Linked DNA regions of Pontibacter liquoris. The protein of the gene in region 2 binds, or shares a complex with, the protein of the main gene of each other region. Links are inferred from orthologs where the notes say so. Each region holds a gene or a part of one and is shown on either strand. Other genes may lie near its edges. The genes, in order: hslU and hslV.

Evidence for each region.
Region 1: the proteins of hslV (region 2) and hslU are in contact, whole or in part, in a solved structure (PDB 1G4A), measured with the Escherichia coli proteins. The link is inferred for Pontibacter liquoris from one-to-one orthologs.

The regions. Positions count from the first base shown.
Region 1 is NZ_JALEBG010000003.1:255,551-262,078, reverse strand. Bases 1,889-4,829 are described here. They hold hslU (ATP-dependent protease ATPase subunit HslU), read left to right. Parts: upstream 1,889-2,632; coding sequence 2,633-4,027; downstream 4,028-4,829. Other genes in these bases: LWL52_RS18105 (SDR family NAD(P)-dependent oxidoreductase), read left to right, coding at 4,367-4,829; porQ (type IX secretion system protein PorQ), read left to right, coding at 1,889-2,225. Outside these bases: lon (endopeptidase La), read left to right, coding at 1-969; more of porQ, read left to right, coding at 1,164-1,888; more of LWL52_RS18105, read left to right, coding at 4,830-5,095; acs (acetate--CoA ligase), read left to right, coding at 5,816-6,528. UniProt on the Escherichia coli protein: ATPase subunit of a proteasome-like degradation complex; this subunit has chaperone activity. The binding of ATP and its subsequent hydrolysis by HslU are essential for unfolding of protein substrates subsequently hydrolyzed by HslV.
Region 2 is NZ_JALEBG010000001.1:1,878,741-1,885,132, reverse strand. The notes cover bases 1,433-4,237. They hold hslV (ATP-dependent protease subunit HslV), read right to left. Parts: upstream 3,204-4,237; coding sequence 2,661-3,203; downstream 1,433-2,660. Other genes in these bases: LWL52_RS07805 (glycoside hydrolase family 5 protein), read left to right, coding at 3,515-4,237; LWL52_RS07815 (deoxyhypusine synthase family protein), read right to left, coding at 1,517-2,488. In the rest of the region: ribosomal protection-like ABC-F family protein, read right to left, coding at 1-483; LWL52_RS07820 (2'-5' RNA ligase family protein), read left to right, coding at 820-1,371; more of LWL52_RS07805, read left to right, coding at 4,238-4,477; LWL52_RS07800 (pyruvate dehydrogenase complex dihydrolipoamide acetyltransferase), read right to left, coding at 4,557-6,257; LWL52_RS07795 (histidine phosphatase family protein), read right to left, coding at 6,381-6,392. UniProt on the Escherichia coli protein: Protease subunit of a proteasome-like degradation complex believed to be a general protein degrading machinery. The complex has been shown to be involved in the specific degradation of heat shock induced transcription factors such as RpoH and SulA.

The DNA.
Region 1 (6,528 bases), on a different replicon or contig from region 2:
GCCAACTCCCTGGATACCATTCAGCCTGCCCTGCGCGACCGCATGGAGATCATTGAGCTGACGGGCTATACTTTAGAAGAGAAAACCGAGATCGCCAAACGCCACCTGGTGCCTAAGCAGGTAGCCGAGCACGGCCTGCAGGAGGAAGATGCCAAAGTACCGAAGCAAACGATCCAAAAGATTATCGAAGATTATACCCGCGAATCGGGCGTTAGGAACCTGGAGCGCAAAATTGGCCAGCTAGTGCGCCAAACGGCCAAGCTGAAGGCCATGGACGAAAAATACCCGACCACCATCAAACCCGAGGATGTGGTCAAGCGCCTGGGCTCCGAGATATTTGATAAGGAAATATACCAGGACATCGACACGGCCGGCGTGGTAACAGGCCTGGCCTGGACCTCGGTGGGCGGCGACATCCTGTTTATCGAATCGTTGCTGAGTAAAGGCAAAGGCAAACTCACCCTATCGGGGCAGCTGGGCGACGTGATGAAGGAATCGGCCATGACGGCCATCTCCTACTTAAAAGCGCATGCCGACCTGCTGGACATCGACTACCGTTTGTTTGACCAGTATGACCTGCACATTCACTTCCCGGAAGGAGCAGTGCCGAAGGATGGGCCATCGGCCGGTATCGCTATTTTTACCTCGATTGCGTCGGTGTTTACGCAACGCAAAGTAAAATCGCGCCTGGCTATGACCGGCGAGATCACGCTGCGCGGCAAAGTGCTACCGGTAGGCGGCATCAAAGAGAAGATACTGGCAGCCAAGCGCGCAGGCATTACGGACATTATCCTTTGCCAGAAAAACAGGAAGGACATCAACGAGATTCCCGAGCAGTACATCAAAGGCCTCCACATCCATTATGTAGACCGTGTGGATGAAGTAGTGAAAATTGCGCTGCTGAAGGAAAAAGTGAAAAATCCGCTGAAGCTAACGGTAACGGAAGAAGCAAAGGCTGTGGTGGAGTAAGCTGAATTCTGAATAACTGAATTCTGAACAAGTGATTGAGCGAATTTATACTTGCCCTTTCCCCACTGTCATCCTGAAAGGATCCTAGTGGCAAGATGCATCAGCTGCTCATGTTGCCTCCAGGATCTTTTCAAGATGATAGGACTTAAAATATTCAGGTATTCAAAAGTCAGTTATTCAAAATTTAAAAACCCATGTACAAGGCCGCCCTTATACTTTGCTCACTGCTGGGGCTCGCGCTCACAGCACATGCGCAGGTAGGCGGGCAGCGTGGTTTTCCGTTTCTGGAGTTGCCGGTTAGTGCCAAACAAGCTGCCCTTGGCGGGGTGAATGTAAGCGCCGGCGCGCACGATGTAAGTATGGTGGGTGCTAACCCGGCTTTGCTGAACGAGGAGATGGACAACCAGTTGAGCCTGGGGTATGTGGGCTACCTGGCCGATATCAGGCAGAGCAACCTGGCGTATGCGTTTAAGACGAAGCAGCATGGCCGCTGGGCAGCAAGTATAAACTACCTCAACTACGGCGATTTTGTGCAGCGCGACGCCACCGGGGCAGCAGAAGGCAGCTTCCGGGCAAATGATTACACGTTAGCGATCACGCATGCCCGGCAAATGGACGCTTTCACGATAGGAGCTACGGCAAAAATGGCTGTATCAAGTATAGCGGGAAACAAAGCGGTGGGAATGCTGGCCGATGCAGGCGTGGCGTTTAAGCATCCGGAGAAAGAATTTAGGGTAGGGCTGGCGTTTAAAAATATCGGCTACCAGGTAAAACCCTATGATGATGGCGAGCGGCAGCCGATGCCCTTTGATGCGCAGATGGGCCTGAGCTACAAACCCGAGCACATGCCCGTGCGGCTCTCGCTTACCGCGCACCGACTATACGAATTCGACATCGTGTACCTGGACCCGAACGCAAAAGGGCAGCTGGATGAGCATGGCAACGAAGTGAAGGAAGAGAAAAAGCTGGGAGATAAGATTGCGCGCCATTTTGTGGCCGGAGCCGAGTTTGTGTTCAGCAAGAATTTTCAGCTGCGCGCCGGCTACAACCACCTGCGCCGCAAAGAGCTGCGGCTCGATACCCGGTCGGGCGGGGCAGGTTTTTCGGCAGGTGCTATGCTGCGCGTGCGGGCCTTTGAGCTCAACTACAGCAGCGCTTTTTTCCACCCGTCCGGCGCAACCCACTACATTACCGTGAGCACCAACACCCGTACGTTTTTGAAAAGGAAGAAAAAGACACAAGTATCAAGACGTTAGTATCAAGACATTAGACACAAGACTTTATACTTGGGAGCAGGTCAATTTATACTTCATGGCTTCAAAGGTGTAAGTATACATGTATTGCACCTTCAATTTATTGGCTATGCAACAAGTACAGCAGCCAGGTGCGCTTTTGACGATTTTTTATTTGAGCGTTCAGCGAGTGGGGGTAGGGGCCCCCTTTAGACAAATCGTCTTGATTCTTTTGCTTCCTTTTCTCTTTATAGAGGGCCCTACCCCCATCAAGGAGAAAAGGAAGGCCTAGCCGGCGAGGCGAAAGCTAACAAAGAGCATAAAAAGTTAATTCACGTAATAACTCCTATACATAAGGAGTTACTTATAATATCTTACTGTGACGATAATTGGGTCGCATCAAGACCTGATTTTAAACAAAGGAAATTACCATGTTAGAAAATATCGCATCCTTAACACCAGTTCAGATCGTAGCGGAGCTGGACAAATACATCATCGGGCAAAAAGACGCCAAACGCAACGTAGCCATTGCGCTGCGCAACCGCTGGCGCCGCATGAATGCGGATGAAAGCATTCAGCGCGAAATCGTGCCCAACAACATCCTGATGATCGGGGCAACGGGGGTAGGTAAAACCGAGATTGCCCGCCGCCTGGCCAAGATCGCTGATGCGCCGTTTACCAAAGTTGAAGCCTCTAAGTTTACCGAAGTAGGCTACGTGGGCCGCGACGTGGAAAGTATGGTGCGCGACCTGGTAGAGCAGTCGGTGAACATGGTGAAGACGCGCAAGAAAGAAGATGTGAAACAGAAAGCTGCCGAGCTGGTGGAAGACATCATCCTGGATGCGCTCATTCCGCCCATCCAGGGCCGCAATGCCTCGCCTGTTTCCATCAGTTCTGATCCGCACGCCATGCCCGATAATGATTACGAACTGAACGAGCGCACCCGCGAGAAATTCCGGATAAAGATCCGCAACGGCGAACTGGAAGACCGTAAGATCGAGATCCGGATCCAGCAGAGCGCTATGCCCGGTATGGGCGTGATGGGCCCCGGAATGGACGAGGCCTCGATGATGAACATCCAGGAGATGATCAGCGGCATGATGCCTAAAAAGACCAAGAAGCGTAAAGTAACCATTGCCGAAGCCCGCAAGATCCTGCTGGAAGAAGAAGCTTCCAAGCTCATTGATATGGACGAGGTGAAAGAAGAAGCGATCTTTAAGGCCGAAAACTCCGGTGTGATCTTCATTGACGAGATCGATAAAGTAGCCAGCTCCAGCAAAAAAGGCGGCGGCGGCCCCGATGTGAGCCGCGAAGGCGTGCAGCGCGACCTGTTGCCGATTGTAGAAGGCTCTGCCGTGAATACCAAGTATGGCGTGATCAACACCGACCATATTCTGTTTATTGCGGCCGGCGCGTTCCACGTGGCCAAGCCCTCTGACCTGATTCCCGAGCTGCAGGGACGTTTCCCGATCCGTGTGGAGCTGGACAGCCTGACCAAAGACGATTTTTACCAGATCCTGAAGTTTCCGAAAAACGCCCTGACCAAGCAATACGTGGCCTTGTTGGCGGCAGAAGGGGTGGAGCTGGCCTTTCACGACGAGGCGCTGGACGAAATAGCTTCCATTGCATTTGAGGTAAACGCCGAAGTGGAGAACATTGGCGCCCGCCGCCTGCACACGGTGATGAGCCGCCTGCTCAACGACATCCTCTTTGATGTGCCGGACAAAATAGGAGCCAACGCTCACATCCTGGTAGACCGCGCCATGGTGCAGGAAAAACTTTCCGGCATGGTGAAAAACCGCGACCTGAGCCAGTATATTCTGTAGTTAGAAAGTTAGAAGGTTAGAAAGTTAAAGAGTTGCAGTTTTTGTAGGGACTAGTCGCGACCTGTCCAATCGTGCACAGGCTTGCTAAAGAACTGGCGCGGGTATTAACTGGTGCCTTTAGCCAGGCGAGTCTCCGGACGCGCGTGAATTGGCTTATACTTGCAGCTATACTTTAAGAGCTGGTGTTTCTGTGATGGCAGAGGCACCAGCTTTTTTCGTTGGCAAAACCTCTTCACAAAGTATAGGTATAACCTCAACTCAATTCGTATCCGTAACTTAGGATGAGAGCTTTGACTTTTTAACGCTTTAACTTTCTAACTTCTAAACTCTCTAACTCCCATGAATCTCTACATCATCACCGGCGCCAGCAAAGGCATAGGCAAGGCCATTGCAGAAGAACTCCTGAAAGACGATCGCAACCATGTGGTAGGCGTGTCACGGACCAGCAGCATCGAACACCCCAACTACCGCCACCAGCCCCTCGACCTGTCGGATGTACCGGCTGTAGAGCACAACCTGCAGAAAGTGTTCGTGCCTTATCCGGATGCTGAAAAGCTGGTGCTGATCAACAATGCGGGTGTGCTGGGCGATATCGGGTATGTGGGCGAGGACATGCCCAATGAGCGCTTTGAATTTGTGTTTGATGTAAACGTGGTGGTGCCGGCCATGCTGATGAACACCTTTCTGCAGGTATACCGGGAGCATCCGGCTGAAAAAGTGATTGTGAATGTGAGCTCCGGTGCCGGGCAGCACCCGATCGATGGCTGGGCCAGCTACTGCGCTTCCAAAGCGGCCCTCGACATGCTTTCGCAAACCGTGCAGTTGGAGCAGGACAAACGCGGTTCGGGCGTGAAAGTATACGCGCTGTCGCCGGGCGTGGTAGACACGCAGATGCAGGAGAATATCCGGGAAAGTGATGCGGCAAAATTCAGCACTGTAGAAAAATTCCGCAACTACAAAGCCCATAACGAGCTGGCCTCGCCTAAAGAAGTCGGGCGCAAGATCGTGCACTTCCTGCATCACACCAGCAAGTATAACGATGTGCTGGTATCGGTACGGAACATGTAAAGTATAAAGTTGCTAACCCACCTCCAATCCCTAGGGGGAGGTAAGGCCGTTAAGTTCTACTTTTTTGTCATCCTGAAAGGATCTTGTGGGCAAGCCGCAAAGCTTAACCTCCGGGGGTAGGGGCCCTCTTTTTCTTCCAAGATTCTTAACAGAATGACAGTGCTTTTTGTGCTTATCCTTTTAGTACTTAACAGCCTTGCCTTTAGGGAGAGGAAATTCATTTTGCAGACGGCTGGCGCAACTTTTCGAACTTGTGCCTTTTTATAATGTGGAGTCTCTCTGACTTCACGGGCTCGCAGCGCCCTATACTTATTCTGCAAATCCCTTTTGATTATTCCTCACCCTGCGAGGTAAGGCCGTTAAGTCTTGACAAATTAAGCTTACAAAACTCTGTTATTCTGCAAAGAAACCTGCTGGAAAGAGAGGGACCCTGTCCCTGGGAGTCTATGCCGTTGCTACTTGCCTACAAGATTCCTCGCAACAAATGCGGGATCTGTGATTTACAGGATGGCAAAAAGTAGCACTGAACAGCCCTTTTTCCTGGGAGTCAAAGGGGGCGTTTACCTATGTCGATTTATACTTCACTCAGTTCATCACCCCGTTAAAACACAGTTTATCTGCCGTGCTATTGCGCTTTTCGGTTTTTATCCTAAACTTATAGGGCTTTTAAACGCCTTATCTAAAGCGCATCTTATACTTTCCTTACCATTACTCAAAACCATGGAAAATACCCAGATCAAAACATTTGAAGAATACAAATCAGCTTACAACCACAGTGTGCAGGACCCGGAAGGCTTTTGGGCCAACATTGCCGAAACCTTTACCTGGCGCAAAAAGTGGGACAAAGTGCTGGAGTGGAATTTTGAGGAGCCCGATGTGAAATGGTTTATCGGGGGCAAGCTCAACATCACTGAAAACTGCCTGGACCGCCACCTGAAAACCCGCGGCAATAAGCTGGCTTTGATCTGGGAACCCAACGACCCGAAAGAGCGCTATGTGCGCTTTACCTACAAAGAGCTGCATGAGCGTGTGTGCCAGTTTGCCAACGTGCTGAAGAAGAACGGCATCCGCAAAGGCGACCGCGTGTGCATTTACATGCCCATGATACCCGAGCTGGCGTTTGCTGTACTGGCCTGTGCCCGCATCGGCGCGATTCACTCGGTTATTTTTGCCGGTTTCTCGGCCGTAAGTATGGCCGACAGGATCAACGATGCCGGCGCGAAGATGGTGTTGACCTCGGATGGCCTGAACCGCGGCTCCAAGCAGATACCGGTAAAGCGGGTGGTGGATGAGGCGCTGGAAACCTGCCCGACCGTAGAGAAAGTGATTGTGGTAGAGCGCCTGGGCTGGGCCGTGAACATGGTAGAGGGCCGTGATGTGTGGTACCACGACGAAACAAAGGACGTGAGCAAAGACTGCCCTGCCGAAGAAAT
Region 2 (6,392 bases):
ACCCGAGAAAGAAGCCAGGGGTTGCTGCAGCTCCTCGGTGCTGAAGCCAAGGCCTTCCAGTATGGCTTCGGCATTGGCTTGCATGGTATAGCCACCCAGCGCCTCGAAGCGTTCCTGCAGGTTAGCCAGCCGGTCTACCAGGTCATCATGGAAATTATTTTCGAATTCTACTAGCACCTTATCAATCTGGTGCTGCAGCTGCAGCGCCTCGTCAAAGGCCTGCATGGCTACCGACAGTATACTTTCATGGGTTTCATAACTGAGCAGATCCTGGTTCAGAAAACCGATGGTAGTTTCTTTGCTCATCTGGATACTGCCTCCATCCGGTTTGTACTCGCCCACAATAATGCGCAGCAGCGTAGATTTGCCCGTTCCGTTCAGGCCGATCAAACCGATCTTGTCTTTAGGCTTGATGTGGAGGTTGGCATCCTCGTACATGGGGCGACTACCGAAATGGAAACTGAGGTTGTTTATGGAAATCATGTAATACTGTTCTTAATTCGAGGGGTAAAGGTACTTAATTTTATGGCAGCTATAAAGTATACGCGCAACACTAACACACCCAAGTCGCAGGCAATTCAATTTAAATCCGGAAATCCGAAGTTGGTTTGTTTTAAAGTATGCGGCCATGCGTTCTAGGACAATAGCTTGTGGGCTAAACCGATGGAGCCTGTTGGAGCCAGTATAGGAGCTGGTATACCCGGCTCAAACAAGTATAGCAAAGGTAAAGCAAGTGAACCAATGCCTGCTAAACTCGTTTCATAGCAAACGTATACTACTTCAGGCATCCGCTATTAAATCACTCTCACTACATTTTTTATGATTGCGATCACTTCGCTTTTAGATGAGGATCATTCCGAACGGGTATTGGAATTAACCGGACACCTGGAAAAGAAATTTGGCTTAACAGGCGTGAAGATGACGCCGTATGCCCACCTGACGCTTCTCACGGCCGAGGTCCCCGATATGGAGGAGCTGAAGCATTACCTGGACCAGGTAAGCCTGGAAACACCTTCTATTACTGTTCGGACCACCGGCCTTGGCGTATTTCCGGGGCAGAGTCCGGTGGTTTATATTCCTGTGCTGCGCACCCCTCCTATTAACCAGCTGCATGCCCGCTTGCACCGTGAAATATCAGAAATGAGCAGCGAGATGGGTTTATACTACAATCCTAATCTCTGGCTTCCTCACATTTCACTAGCCCTTGGCGATACTACCCCTGAAATGCTCGGCCCTGTTCTGTCGTTCCTGTGCCAGTTTAACTTTAACTGGGAGATCAAGATTGAGAACCTCACCATCCTGCAGAAATGCGGCGAATATTTTTTGAAGGAAGAAGAATTTCGGTTTGGCCGGCGCGAATTTATCGCCTAAAGGAGCGCACTACAAGTATATGACTGCCTGATGTGCTAACTGTTGTGGCTAACAGTTTTAAAACAAATTAGCACAAGCTCGTACTAAAAACACAAAAGCCTGGAAAGTATACTTCCCAGGCTTTTATAGTATAAACTATTCCGGATTACATATCCAGGATGATAGCGAAAATAAGCGGCGCCACAATAGTAGCATCCGACTCGATTACGAACTTAGGCGTATCCTTGCCCAGCTTACCCCAGGTGATCTTTTCGTTTGGCACAGCGCCGGAGTAAGAACCATAGCTGGTCGTTGAATCAGATATCTGGCAGAAATAACCCCAAAGCGGCACGCTGGTGCGTTGCAGATCCTGGTGCAGCATTGGCACCACGCAGATCGGGAAGTCGCCGGCAATACCGCCACCGATCTGGAAGAAACCGATCTTTGATTCGTCCGTCGCGTTGTTGGTATAAAAATCGGCCAGCTCGATCATGTACTGGATACCGGTTTTCATGGTATGCACATTCTTGATATCGCCGCTGATCACGTGGCCGGAGTAGATGTTACCCAGCGTAGAATCTTCCCAACCCGGTACAAAGATCGGCAAGTTCTTTTTAGCCGCTTCCAGCATCCAGCTGTTCTTCGGGTCGATCTGGTAGTACTGCTCCAGTTCGCCGCTCAGCAGGATCTGGTAGAAGAACTCGTGCGGGAAGTAAGCTTTTCCCTCTGCATCGGCCTTTTCCCAGAATTTTAGCACGGTGTGCTCAATGCGACGCATGGCCTCTTCTTCCGGAATACAGGTATCAGTTACACGGTTCATGTGGCGGTTCAGCAAATCTTCCTCGTCCTGCGGAGTCAGGTCGCGGTAGTGCGGAATGCGCTCATAAAAATCGTGGGCCACCAGGTTAAAGATATCCTCTTCCAGGTTAGCACCGGTACAGGTAATGGCCTGCACTTTGTCCTGGCGGATCATCTCGGCAAGTATAATGCCCAGCTCTGCCGTAGACATAGCGCCGGCCAGTGTGATCATCATTTTACCACCTTCGTTCAGGTGCGTTTTGTATCCTTCGGCAGCATCTATCAAAGCGGCTGCGTTAAAGTGCTTGTAGTGTTTCTTTAAAAAATTTGTTACTTCCATATTCATTAGCTTAAAGCAACCGCTACAGGGTTACATGGGTCCGCAAAGGTAAGATATATTTTCTTATTCAATGTTCGTTATTCGTTAATTGCCGCTATAAGGTTGAGCATGAAGACGAACCCGATCCCGGGCCCCTACCCATTCTAACCTTTTAACTCATTAACTTTTTTGCTTATTTGGCTGGCTTCTCAATGATGAGGTTATGGTTGGTATAGATGCAGATGTCGGCGGCAATGTTGAGGGCTTCGCGCACCATTTCCTCGGCCGATAAATGCGGCGCGTGTTTCTTGAGTGCCAGTGCGGCGGCATGGGCATACATACTTCCTGAACCAATGGCCGCGATCTGGTTATCGGGCTCCAGCACATCGCCTGTGCCAGAGATAATGAGCAGTTCCTCTTTATTGGCAACCACCATCATGGCTTCCAGCTTGCGCAGGTACTGGTCTTTGCGCCAATCCTTGGCCAGCTCAATGGCGGCGCGCTTCATGTTGCTCTGGTAGGCATTCAGCTTTTCTTCGAAACGCTCCAGCAATGTAAACGCGTCGGCAGTGGAGCCGGCAAAACCTGTCACTATTTTGCCATCCAGCAGCTTCCGGATCTTTTTAACGTTGCTCTTGGCAATGTGCTTGTCCATGGTGGCCTGCCCATCAGCACCAAGCGCTACTTCACCGTTGTGGTAAATGCCGCAAACGGTGGTTGATCTTATTTTGGTCATGTGTGTCTTTTTACTCAGGTGAATACAGCTATACGTTATACTTGCTGTCTTGTAAGTCAAGCTATCTCAAACAAAAAGCCAAAGCCGCCTGATGTGCCAAATTGTCCATACGCCGGCCTTTGCCCTGCTGCCAGCAATCTGCCTAAGGATGCTAGTATTTGTTTTATAAAAGCACGGGCAAGTATAACCAGCAACGCTTCAGAAGCTCGCTTTCGTGCTATACTTCATGGTACTACAATTTTATTCATGCCAAATATAAATATGCTAGTTAGAATATATAAATTAATGCTTTGGTACTGAAGAAGAAACATATGAAAGGAAAACTACTGGTAGCCGCTTTGCTCCTTTTGTGGAGCACCACGGCAGCGACGGCACATTCCGTGAAGAATCACGGCAAGCTGTCGGTTACGGGTACGCAACTGACGGATGAAAAAGGGAATGCTGTGGTGTTGCGGGGCATGAGCTATGGCTGGCATAATTTCTGGCCACGTTTTTATAACTCCGCATCGGTGAAATGGCTGCGCAACGACTGGAATGTGTCGGTGGTACGGGCGGCCATGGGCATAGAACCCAAAAACGGCTACCTGGAAAAACCCGACTGGTCGAAAGAGAAAATCAAAGCGGTTGTAGAAGGCGCCATTCAAAACGATGTATATGTGATCATCGACTGGCACAGCCACAACATCAACCTGAAAGAAGCCAAGACTTTTTTTACAGAGATGGCCCAAACGTATGGCGATAAACCGAACGTCATTTACGAGATCTTCAACGAGCCGGACCAGGAAAGCTGGGACGAAGTGAAGGCTTATTCCGAACAAATAATTGCCGTCATCAGAGCCATAGACCCCGACAATGTGATCCTGGTGGGCTCCCCGCACTGGGATCAGGACATTCACCTGGTGGCTGATGCGCCGCTTACTGGCTTTGATAACCTGATGTATACCGTGCATTTTTATGCCGCCACCCACAAACAAGCGCTCCGCGACCGGTGCAATTACGCGCTAGGCAAAGGCATTCCGATCTTTATTTCGGAATCAGCCGGTATGGAAGCCTCCGGCGATGGGCCCATCAATATGGAGGAATGGACAAAATGGCTAGACTGGGCCGAAAAGAACAAGATCAGCTGGATCACCTGGTCGGTGTCAGATAAAGATGAAACCTGTTCGGTACTGTTGCCCACGGCCCGCGATACAGGCCGCTGGAAAGAAAAAGACATGAAAGAAGCCGGAATCAAAAGTCGGGCGCTCATCCGCAAGTATACTTCCGGTAAGTAATGGAATGCACCCTGGTTTAAACAAAAAGCCCTTCCATTTCCGGAAGGGCTTTTTGTTTACTTATACTTTGCCAGCAGGATTACACCAGGATGCGCACCGGGTTTTCCAGCAGGTTCTTAAACGTTTGCAGGAAGGCAGAGCCGACAGCGCCGTCTACCACGCGGTGGTCGCAGGACAAGGTCACTTTCATAACGTTGCCTATGCGGATCTCCCCGTTACGCACAACCGGCGTTTGCTTGATGCCTCCCACTGCCATGATGCAGGCATCCGGCGGGTTGATGATGGCGGTAAACTCTTCGATGCCGAACATGCCCAGATTCGAGATGGTAAAGGTGTTTCCTTCCCAGTCAGAGGGCTGTAGTTTCTTGCTCTTGGCTTTGCCACCCAGGTCTTTCACCTCGGCTGCAATGGCAGAAAGCGACTTGTAGTCGGCATTGCGTACCACCGGTACCAGCAAACCTTCTTCTACCGCTACGGCCACGCCAATATTTATCTGCTTGTTATAACGGATCTTATCGCCCAGCCACGAGGAGTTCACCGCCGGGTGCTGGCGCAGGGCAGCTGCCGCCGCTTTGATCACCAGGTCATTGAACGATACTTTCACCGGCGATACTTCATTTATACTTACACGCGCCTCCATGGCCTTGTCCATGTCAATTTCCATGGTCAGGTAGAAGTGCGGAGCAGAGAATTTGCTTTCGGCCAGACGGCGGGCAATTACCTTGCGCATCTGCGAAACAGCAACTTCCTCGTAAGAGTCGGCCGGAATGCCGGTGGCTACTGCCGGAGCGGCCTGCGGTGCAGCTGCTTTTGCGGCCTGCTGTGGTGCAGCTGCTGGCGTAAAGTTCTCCACGTCGCGCAGCACAATGCGGCCACCTTCGCCGGATCCTTTTATCTGGGTAAGGGCAAGGCCCTTTTCTTTTGCTACTTTTTTGGCCAGTGGCGAGGCTTTGATACGGCCGTTTTCTGCCCCTGCGCCCTGGGAGGTCTGCTCCTGTGCTTCAGGGCCTGGAACCTGCTCTGTCTCCACTTTTTCTGAAGTCACAGCATCTACGCCGGCTGCAATGCCAGCTTCTGTTTTGGCTTCATCCTGGCGGGATTCTTTGTTAGCGGAGCCAGCACCCAGCAAAGCCTGGTAATCTGCGCCCTTCTCGCCGATAACGGCAATAACGGCATCCACGGCTACTGAGTCACCTTCTTTCACACCTGTATAGAGCAGAGTGCCGTCTTCGTAGGCTTCCAGTTCCATGGTCGCCTTGTCGGTTTCCACTTCTGCCAGCACATCCCCTGACGTTACTTTGTCGCCTACTTTCTTCAGCCACGACACCAGTACGCCTTCCGTCATGGTATCGCTCATCTTCGGCATGCGGATCACAGAGGCTTTGATGTTGCTGGTATCAACGGCTGCTACTGCCGGTGCTGCTTCTTTTGCCGGAGCAGGCGCAGCTTCTTCTTTCTTCGGTTCCGGAACCTTCTCCTCGGCCTTGGCAGCGGGAGCTGCGGCATCCGATCCCCCACTCAGCAGTGCGGAGATGTCCTCTCCTTCTTTGCCAATGATGGCAATCACAGCGTCGACTGGTACACTATCGCCCTTCTTGGGACCAATGTGTAAAAGGGTACCATCGTTGTAAGACTCCAGTTCCATGGTGGCTTTATCGGTCTCTACTTCAGCCAGTACATCACCAGCATTAACCTTATCACCAACGTTTTTGAGCCAAGATGCTATCACCCCTTCCGTCATTGTGTCGCTCATCTTGGGCATTCGTATCACTTCAGCCATAAAATATCGTGTTGTTTATATCGCCCAAAAGGTCCTTAATTATTAAGCCCAAAATTAGATTTAAAAATAGTTTATTCAAACTATAGCCGTCTTATTTGTTACCACAAGTTATTTTGCCGCTTTTTAAAGCCGGGT